DNA from 3 places in the Pediococcus acidilactici genome. Region 3 is predicted to be linked to each of the others. Evidence: predicted binding sites of a transcription regulator. Region 3 holds the regulator's gene; each other region holds the start of a gene.
The links. Region 3 encodes Rex, which represses fermentation and respiration genes when NADH is low (regulators of the CRP and FNR family bind a similar motif). Its sites were predicted from a motif close to TTGTGAANTANTTCACAA; they were not measured.

Region 1 (3,285 bases), 540 kb from region 3:
GCATCCTGATAACGTTAGTGGTTTGCTAAAAGTCTTTCGGGAATTAGTTGATCAAGGAAATTCATTGGTGGTCGTTGACCATAATTTAGCCGTTATCCGCGCTGCTGATCAAATTATTGAAATTGGCCCCGGTTCTGGTCAGGAAGGCGGCTATATTTTGAATCAAGGCACTCCAGCAGAATTGGCCGAAGATCCCGATTCCTTGATTGGCCCTTACTTGAAGGGAACGGCAATGATTCACGTCCGGAAAATCAATAATCAGGACCCTGCTAAATTAATCGATTTTACCGTTAAAGACTACTACAATTTACAAAATGTGCGGGCTGAAATCCCCGTCAACCGGCTTACCACGGTTACCGGATTTTCCGGCGCAGGGAAGACCAGCTTAATCCTAGATAGTTTAGTCCCAGCAATTACCGCGCAATCTCAAAAACGTAGTCTCCCTAAACAAGTAACGCAGCTAAAAACTCCGTTAAAAAAGGTAGTCAGCGTCAACGCCGAACCAATTGGCAAAAGTGTTCGATCAACGGTTGCCACGTATACTAATATCATGAACAATTTACGTAAACTATATGCTAGCCAACCTGCAGCCAAAAAACGAAAGTACACGGCAAGCTACTTCTCCTACAATAACAAGCAGGGCGCCTGCCCGACTTGCGGCGGGACGGGAAGCATTACTTTAGATATTCAGTTTTTACCAGACATGCAACAAGTCTGCCCAACTTGTCATGGAGAACGTTACAATCCTGAAATTCAGCAAATTAAATGGCACGATTTGTCGATTGTGGACGTTTTAAACTTAGACGTAAAATCAGCGATTGCCGTCTTTAAGGACGAACCCAAGATTCAACAAGACTTGCAAAACTTAATGGAAGTCGGGTTGGGATACTTACATTTGGGTGAAAACACTCCTAGCTTATCGGGCGGGGAAGCGCAACGCTTAAAACTAGTGAAGCATCTTAATCAGCAACAAGCCAACACCCTATTTGTTTTTGACGAACCAACCATTGGATTACATCCTTTAGACGTCCGCGTACTTCTACAAGTCATGCAACGTTTGCTGGATCGACAGGCAACCATTATTGTGATTACCCATGATCTCGATTTAATGGTAAACGCGGATTACTTAATTGATTTAGGCCCTACTGGTGGTCAAAACGGTGGCAAGCTTGTTGCAACCGGTCAGCCTGGTGAATTAATTAAAGACCCTCAAAGTCTCACCACCCAATATTTAGCAAATTATTGGCGCCGTTTTAAGAACACAGCAAAAGATTAATAATTATTACGTGGTTCTTCGCTACCAAAGCTCACTGAAGGGTGAGGATCTGGTAACGGAGAGCCTTTTTATATATTTGATAAGTTAAGCGCTTACTTTTGAAAAGGAGGTTATTTTACTTTGTGATTAGCTGTATAATGTTATGTGAATTGATTGACAAGAAAGGAGTATTTCATGCATTTATTACCATGGTGGGCAGCGCTAGTGGGGTTAGCCGTTGCCATTATCCTTATTCTCAAGAAATTAAACCCCGTTTATTCGTTAATGTTGGGGGCAATTTTAGGTTGTTTGCTAGGTGGAGCAGGGCTTAGCCAAACCATTAACGTCCTCATTCAAGGTTCGCAAAGCGTTATGGGAACTGTGTTACGGGTAATTGCAGCCGGAATGCTTGCCGGGGTGATGATGGAATCCGGCGCAGCGGATGTGATCGCTAAGACCATTGTTAACAAACTGGGGGATCAGTTAGCGCTATTTAGTTTAGCATTAGCGACAATGGTAATTACGGGAGTGGGAGTCTTTATTCCAGTTGCCGTCTTAATCGTTGCGCCGATTGCGCTTGAAGTTGGCCAACGCATGCATATTTCAAAATTGGCGCTCTTAGTTGCCCTTTCCGGAGGCGGCAAAGCCGGAAACATTATTTCACCAAATCCCAATTCGATTGCTGCAGCAAAAGGGTTTGGTGTTAATCTAAGTCAGATCATGATTGCAGACTTTATTCCCAGCGTCGTTGGTTTAATTGTGGCAGTTTTAGTGGCCTCCTTTTTGAAGCATCGTGGGAGTGCGGTCTTAGATACGGATATTGCAAATTTAACTAAGCCTAAGCAACCTACGGAGTTGCCATCATTGGCCACAGCCTTGGTAACCCCGGTTTTAGCGATTGTTTTGTTGTTACTAAATCCGTTAAGTTCACTTTTACATATTCACGGTTTAACTAATTTAAATTTGGATGCCACCTACGTGCTTCCCTTTGCTGCCGTAGTTGGGACGTTAGCAATGCGAAAGGGACGGCAATTAAAGGCTTACGCTCAATCTGGAATTGCCCGAATGACCGACGTAGTCATGATTTTAATCGGGGCAGGAATGATTGGCGCGTTAATTACCACGTCTAGTTTGCCAAATAAAATTATTGAATTAATCAAAATCAGCCACGTTTCTGGAATTTTCTTGGCGCCGTTAGCTGGAATTTTAATGGCGGCAGCAACTGCTTCAACGTCGACGGGGGTTATCTTAGCCACGGGCTCCTTTAGTAAGGCCATCTTAGGTTTTGGGGTAAGTCCGTTAGGCGCTGCTGCGATGGTACATACTGGGGCGACGGTAATTGATCACTTGCCACACGGGAATTACTTTCACGTTACGGCCAATGCCATGCATATGGAAATTAAGGAACGTTCTCGTTCAATTATCTATGAAACCTTGGTCGGATTGTCAATGACCATCGTTGCAACCGTAATGTATGGATTCTTTTAATAAAGGAGTAGAATAATGAAATTTGTGATTGCACCAGATTCATTTAAAAATGGAATGACGGCTAAACAAGCCGCTAACGCCATTAAAACGGGACTTAAAAGAATTTTCCCGGAAGCGACTTATACACTCGTTCCCATGGCAGACGGTGGTGAAGGAACCGTACAATCTTTAGTTGACGCTACTAAGGGACGGCTGTTGACTGCTGAAGTTACCGGTCCACTTGGTAAGCCCGTAAACGCCACTTATGGAATTTTAGGTGACCAGCATACCGGCGTGATTGAAATGTCGCAAGCCAGTGGAATCCAATACGTTACGAAAACCACTCGGAACCCATTAAAAACAACTACTTTCGGGACGGGCAAACTGATTTTAAAGGCACTTGATCAAGGAGTTGATCGGTTAATCATTGGCATCGGTGGCAGTGCCACTAACGATGGTGGTGCCGGAATGGCCCAAGCTCTTGGAGCAGAGTTGCTAGACGATGGGGGTCAAGCTATTCAACTAGGCGGGGGCAATTTAAATCAACTTAAGCAAATTAAGGT
Region 2 (3,285 bases), 760 kb from region 3:
TGCAGAAAAGCGGATGGCACACGCCACCCGCTTTTTTGGATCTTCAACATCCATTCAACGTTCTTTAGCCCAGCAACTTCTAAGTTACAAGGCGAGAAGCGGTGGCCTCTGCTTTTTCTCAACGTTTACTAAGATACCAAAATAATCAGTCTCTGTCAACTAAACTAAAAAATTATTTTTACATAAAGAGGTTTACGTAGATTGGAACTAGAATGTCCATCGCTAGTGAAACGATTACAACCGCTACGGATGCCATTGCACCTTCAATTGAACCTAATTGAACCGCTTTGGCTGAACCAACGGTGTGTCCGGAAACTCCCAGTCCTAATCCAGTTCCCACTTTAGAGATATTTTTGAGCTTAAAGATTTTAATTAAGAATTCGGCTAACGCATAGATAATTACGGCATTGATAATGCAGACCATCGCCGTAATTGCCGGATCCCCTCCGATCCCCTTGGCAATCGGCATGGCAATTGCGGTAGTTGCTGATTGAGGCAGCATAGCCGCAATCGAAACTCGGGATAGTCCCATTAGCTTGGAGACCATGTGAATACCAAATAGGGAAATAAAACCACCGACGAACAAGGTTAGGAATACATCTACCCAGTACTTCTTAAAAATATCGTTCCGCCGATATAGCGGAATCGCAAACGCCACGGTAGCCGGGTTTAAAAACCAAAAAATCATGTTGCCGCCTGGTAAATAGTACTTTTTATAAACTGCGACAGTTGTGGAACCAATTCCCTTTCCCCAAAGAACTAAGATTACAATTCCTAAAACCATTCCAACTAATAACGGGGTAAATAGGAAGAAGCCTTTGCTAACTTTAAAAAGCCACATTCCAATTAGATAAACTACTAAAGAAATAAAAATTCCGGTAAACGGTGTTGCTAAAGCTGCATCCATTATTCATCGTCCCCCTTTTTACCCGTAATTTTTTGGTGAATTCGAATGAAAAATGCTCCTACGTATGCAATTACGACCAGGAGAATAATTGTCGAAATGACCACCACGATAATATCCTGGAGCCCTTCCCTTTTCATTAAATCCAAACTACCGGCTAATTGAATTCCCGATGGAACGAATAAGAAAGCAATTAAGCCAATCATAAAGTCACCAAATTTTTCAACTTGTTCGAGTTTAACAATGTGGGTCGCCAATAAAATATATAAAATAATCATACCAATTAACGGAGTGGGAACCACAATGTTTGCGGGAAATAGCTGAGAAATGATTTGCGAAACGAATAAAATCGCCGCAAAAATCGCCATTTGAACAAGGATTGGCGTCTTCTTTTTCTCTTGATCTTTTTTCATCAGAATTCCTCCTTAAAACACTTGATTCAAGGGCTTTTCTTCCCTTGCTCACCATTAATTCTAAGTGATTTCGATCGATTTGTAACCGTTTTCACAATCAATTGACCCTAATTCTGGATAGAATACCAACTACCCGAGATGAAATGCCCTTAATAATTTCAACATAAAAAGTGACCACTTCTCTAAGCAATTTAACCTAGAGTTGTGATCACTTTTTAAAAATTAAGATAACTAAAAGTTTATGGAATAACTTTAATTTCCATCAACTAAGTCACCCGAATTATTACTCACTTCATCCCTAAGTGGCGTTTGGTTTCGTTAACGTACGAACGGCTCACCGGAATCTTAATTCCATTCGATAACGTCAATTGGTAAGTATGGTTGAAACTTGGTTGTAATTCAAAAACTGAATCAAGGTTAACCACGTAACTACGATGTACTTGCAAAAACTTTTGCGGATCCAATTCTGCCAATAGTTTTCGGAGGGGCTGCTTGCTGGTAACTAATGGTAAATTGGCCACGTGAATAATTACCGTGCCCCCCTGCGCTTCTAAATAAATAATGTTATTTTTCTTAATCACGATCGTTCGTTCTTCATTAGTAATTGACAGTCGCGGATTAAGATATTTTTGCTGGTAATTGGCGGAATCGCGTTGCTGCCGATCCAATAATTTTTTGATCCGGTCAAGCGCTTCATTAATGCGACTTTGCTCAAATGGTTTGAGTACGTAGTCCACTGCCTCAGCACTAAACGCATCTAAAGCATATTGGTCGTAAGCAGTGGCAAAGATCACGTATGGTGAAACCGGCATTTTCTTCCATTTTTTCGCCAAAGCCATTCCATTACCATCTTCAAGCTTAATATCCAAAAATACCAAATCGGGATGTTCATTTGCTACATACTGGTCGGCCTCCACCACTCCATCAGCTTCCGCAACCTGGTCAACGATGGGGTTTTCCTCCAATAAGTAATTTAATTCTTGGCGAGCTAATGGCTCATCGTCAACAATCAATACTTTCATCACTTTTGCTTCCCTTCTTGAAATGGTATTTTCACGGTGATTGTCGTTCCTTCAGAGCTTGATTGAATATCTAAATTTGCTGCCTCACCGTAAAGTCCCGCAAACCGGGCGGTTAAATTTTGTAAAGCCGTTCCACTACCACTTTGAGAATCAACCACCTGGTGTCCTAACTGTTTTAAGATATGAGGGTCAATTCCGTGCCCGTTATCTGCAACCACGATTTTTAACGCGTTGGCAACTTGACTAACCCCCACCTTAATCTGTTGATCCTTCATTTTGGGATTAAAGGCGTGGCGAACCGCATTTTCCACTAAAATTTGGATTGTAAACGGTGGGACGAGGGCATTTTCGGACACCGCGTTGCTAAACAGCACCCGGTACCTTCCTGGAAAACGAGCCTGTTCCAAAGATAAATATGCTCTTACGTGTTTAAATTCTTGTGATAATGGAATTACCACCTCCCGGCTCCCCATCAAGTTAGCCCGGAAATAGGTACTTAATTGAATCAACAACTCCCGTGCCTTTTCACTGTCTTGGCGCATCACCGCGACAATTGTATTGATTGCATTAAAGAAGAAGTGCGGGTTCACTTGGGCATGTAACGATTTAATTTCTGCATCCTTAACCAGCTCAGTTTGCCTTTCCATATCACCCAGCATAATCTGCATGGCCAAGATTTCTCCGAGCCCCATCCCTAATTGAATTTCTACCGGGCTTAATCGCCACTGTTCTTTATAGTAAACTTTTAAACTGCCAATAATCTGTTCTTTAATAAACAACGGGACCACAATTGCCGAATGGAGCGGGCATTTGGGCTCTGAACAATTAATTTCGTGAAAATTATTGGCAATTTGTACCTCTCCGGATTGAATCGCCTTCAAAGACAGATCGGTTCGAATCGGTTGCCCGGCAATGTGATGGTCGCTTCCCGCCCCGACGAAGGCGA
Region 3 (3,285 bases):
GTCAACGAAGTTTCAAGCAAAGTAGAAGTCGCAGATGCATCCGAAAATAGTACTTCATCTAGCAACAAATTATCAATTGTTGCAATTTATAGCGTCAACTCTTCGGACGCAGATGACGATGACGAACCTGAAAATGTTGCCGTTGAAGTAAACAACCTATCGTTAAACGATGGTAAATTAAACATCAAAGATAAAAAGATTACTTCTGATGACAACGTTTCTACCCTTAGTGATTCCATTAAGACCTACGAACGTAACTTGGAAGTTTCTGGTTTGAAACTAAAATAAGTTAATGCTAATTAAGAAGACTAGGAAAGTTAGATAAATTTCCTAGTTTTTTATTGATGCAGCAGGGCAGGCTTGTTTCTCCTGCTAATACTTTGTAAAAGAGGTTTACAAAACCTTAATTGTGAATATATAATGGTTATATCTGTTAATTTAGGAGGAATAATAATGGTACAATCTGCAGTTGTTGAAAACGATAGCGATGCGTTTTCCGTTAGTTTATTAGCGTTTTGGGTAAAGGGAAGTATTACACTAGATGACGCCTTCTTACGGGTAAATATGCCAAATACAGTTTTCTTTGGTTTGGTTCCTGCCGGTAAGCAAAAAGATTCATCTCCCCTTTCAGGAATTACTAACGTATACACATCGAAATCATATAAGCTGAGCTCAATCTTTTTAGGATTATTAATTGCAATTATTGGAGTAGCGCTAATGGGCTCATCATTCTTTTCGGCACTAATCGCAATTATCGTTGGGGTGCTTTTAATTGGTAGTGGAATCAGAACCACGTTTAACTATGAACGTTCCGGAATTAGTAAAACAATTGACTTACCTTTCTTCGAAGCACATCATAGTGAAGAATTAGAAGAAAAACTCACCCAAAAATTAGCTACATATCAAGCGGATCGCAACGTGCGAGCACAAACGGACCGCACAATTCAACAAGGAGCTCAAAACACACAACAAATTGTTAACGCCGTAAGCGGAGATGCAAATAATGCTGCATCATCAGCGAGCGCATTTTGTAGTAGTTGTGGCGCACCGCTTGCTCAAGGTGCTAAGTTCTGCAACAAGTGTGGCGCTCAAGCTAACTAATCGAGTTATAAATTTGATTAATTACAAAATAAAAAGAGACCAGAATTTTTCACAAATTCTGGTCTTTTTTTGAGTCAACGAGCACGAAACTCAACCAAATTAAAGTTCACTAGCAAGATGCCAACTTTTTCTAAAAAGCCATCCCTTTCTTAGCAAACCTAAGATTTTTCCACTATCTTAGTATTTTATATACTTATGCACCTATCTTTTAAATTAAAAACCACGTATCCATAATCCATTCTTAAGCTAATAAAAAAACTTACCGCAATATATAAACAGTAAGCCTTCAATACATTTATTCTAATTCTTCAATTTCCCGCCGGTTAATTCCGTAAATTAGCGATTGTAGTTCCACAGAAAGGTCCACGTCTTGCACAATCACTTTTTCTGGCACGGTCAGTGGAACCGTAGTAAAGTTCAAAATTCCTTGAATACCAACTTCTAGCAGCTGGTCAGTAAGTTCTTGAGCTTTTTCTGCAGGAACCGCTAAAATTGCCACGGTAATTTGTTGTTCTTTAATTTGTTCCTTTAGGTTTTTAATGTCATAAACTGGAATTTGGTTTTGCACCGTATTCACCAATTTAGGATCAACGTCAAAAGCCGCGGTAATCCGTGCATTTCCAACCCGGTGGAACTTGAAGTTTAGTAACGCCCGTCCGAGGTTCCCTACCCCTACTAAAGCAACGTTTGCGTTAATATCTTGTCTTAACGCGTCATCAAAAAGTTCCAAAAGCTTTTGAACATCGTAGCCGTACCCACGCCGGCCCATTTGTCCAAAATAAGAAAAATCCCGTCGAATGGTTGCTGCATCAATTTGTAAATATTCAGCCAACATTGCGGAGGAAACTTTTTCTACTTTTTGGTCTGATAAACGCCGCAAATAGCGGTAATACAAAGGTAACCGACGGGTGGTCGGAATTGAAAGTTTAAAATTAGCCATTTTTTCCACATCCTCTATTGAACAACTTTTAATATTTCGTCACGCATTGCCACGTGGACTTTTTCATCCTCGATATAATCGTGTAGCAAAACGAGACCATGTTTATTTTGGTTATTAAAGGCAATTAACCCGGTTGGGCTGCTGCCATAAAAGACATCGCGGTTTTCCTTGAAACGGCACCAGCCGAGCGATTGGCCGTCCACATCCACCTTCTTGATTCCATCAAACAACTGCGGATCAAGAATTTCTTTACCTTGGTAACTTCCCCGATTAATCATCATTTCGGTGAAAACCGTTAGATCATTTAACGTTGAAAATAGACCTGCATGCCCGCTTTCTCCATTTAACAACAATCCTAACTGATCTTCAACCTGACCTTGAATTTGTCCCCGTTTAGGATCGTTTCTCGTTGGCACAAAACGCATCTTAGGGCGGTTAAGGTTAAACCCACTGTTAGTCATTGCCAACGGATACAAAATCTTGTCCTGTACCGCCCGGTCAATGGAACCGTCCACCGTCCGAATGATAATTCCCAGAAGGGCAAAATTTAACGGAGAAACTTGCACGTGGTCGCCAGGCTCAAAATCCGTATCAACCATGTAAAGCGCATTGATAAATTCAATCCCGGTCAACCGGTACATTCCCGGAATTTCCACCGGAATCCCACTAGTGTGCGTTAACAAATGCAACACTAGGACATCCGGGTTGGAAAACCCTGGCAGGTACTTTTTAATCGGATCTTTCAGCCGGATTTCTTGAATCGCTAAAAGCTGAAAAATCCGGGTCGTGGTCGCAATTACTTCAGTCATTGAACCGACGTCGTAAATCATCGAAGGATCAAGGCACACGTTGCCTTCCTTACCGCCCTGCACGCCTTCGTAACGGCTTTCAATTTCGTTTGGTAAAATGAAGCTGTACGAAGCTCCATTAATATAGTGTTGTTGAATTCCCTTTTCAATCACCTGATGAATCTGGTGCATTTGCTCAGTCATCTTTGCCACCTCTTTTTATTTAGTCGCGCCCGGTTCCCAATCAAACTCTAGGCTCGGATCGGCATTAAGCGTCAAATCGGCAAACACTCCGTGACGCATCAGCATTTCGCCGGCTGCCCCAATCATTGCGCCATTATCGCCGCAAAGTTTTAAGGGCGCCTTCACGAAATCTAAATCATTAAATTGGGCGCTGAGTTGTTGGTCTAAGGCATCCCGTAAACCCCGGTTCGCAGCAACGCCGCCCGCTAAAAT

Region 1: I6H64_RS03595 (GntP family permease) is a predicted target of Rex. The motif match lies at 1,419-1,436, and genes of this name have one in related genera.
Region 2: I6H64_RS04820 (CidA/LrgA family protein) is a predicted target of Rex. The motif match lies at 1,397-1,414, and genes of this name have one in related genera.

Annotation. Positions count from the first base shown of each region.
Region 1 is NZ_CP066046.1:731,817-735,101, forward strand. It holds gene I6H64_RS03590 (ATP-binding cassette domain-containing protein) at 1-1,276, shown strand, start outside; gene I6H64_RS03595 (GntP family permease) at 1,451-2,743, shown strand; gene I6H64_RS03600 (glycerate kinase family protein) at 2,759-3,285, shown strand, end outside.
Region 2 is NZ_CP066046.1:953,827-957,111, forward strand. It holds ribosomal protein L20 leader region at 1-120, opposite strand, end outside; gene I6H64_RS04815 (LrgB family protein) at 179-907, opposite strand; gene I6H64_RS04820 (CidA/LrgA family protein) at 907-1,317, opposite strand; gene I6H64_RS04825 (LytR/AlgR family response regulator transcription factor) at 1,605-2,339, opposite strand; gene I6H64_RS04830 (sensor histidine kinase) at 2,339-3,285, opposite strand, start outside.
Region 3 is NZ_CP066046.1:191,817-195,101, reverse strand. It holds gene I6H64_RS00955 (hypothetical protein) at 1-288, shown strand, start outside; gene I6H64_RS00950 (zinc ribbon domain-containing protein) at 454-1,101, shown strand; gene I6H64_RS00945 (redox-sensing transcriptional repressor Rex) at 1,397-2,041, opposite strand; gene I6H64_RS00940 (serine hydrolase domain-containing protein) at 2,056-3,033, opposite strand; gene tsaD (tRNA (adenosine(37)-N6)-threonylcarbamoyltransferase complex transferase subunit TsaD) at 3,049-3,285, opposite strand, start outside.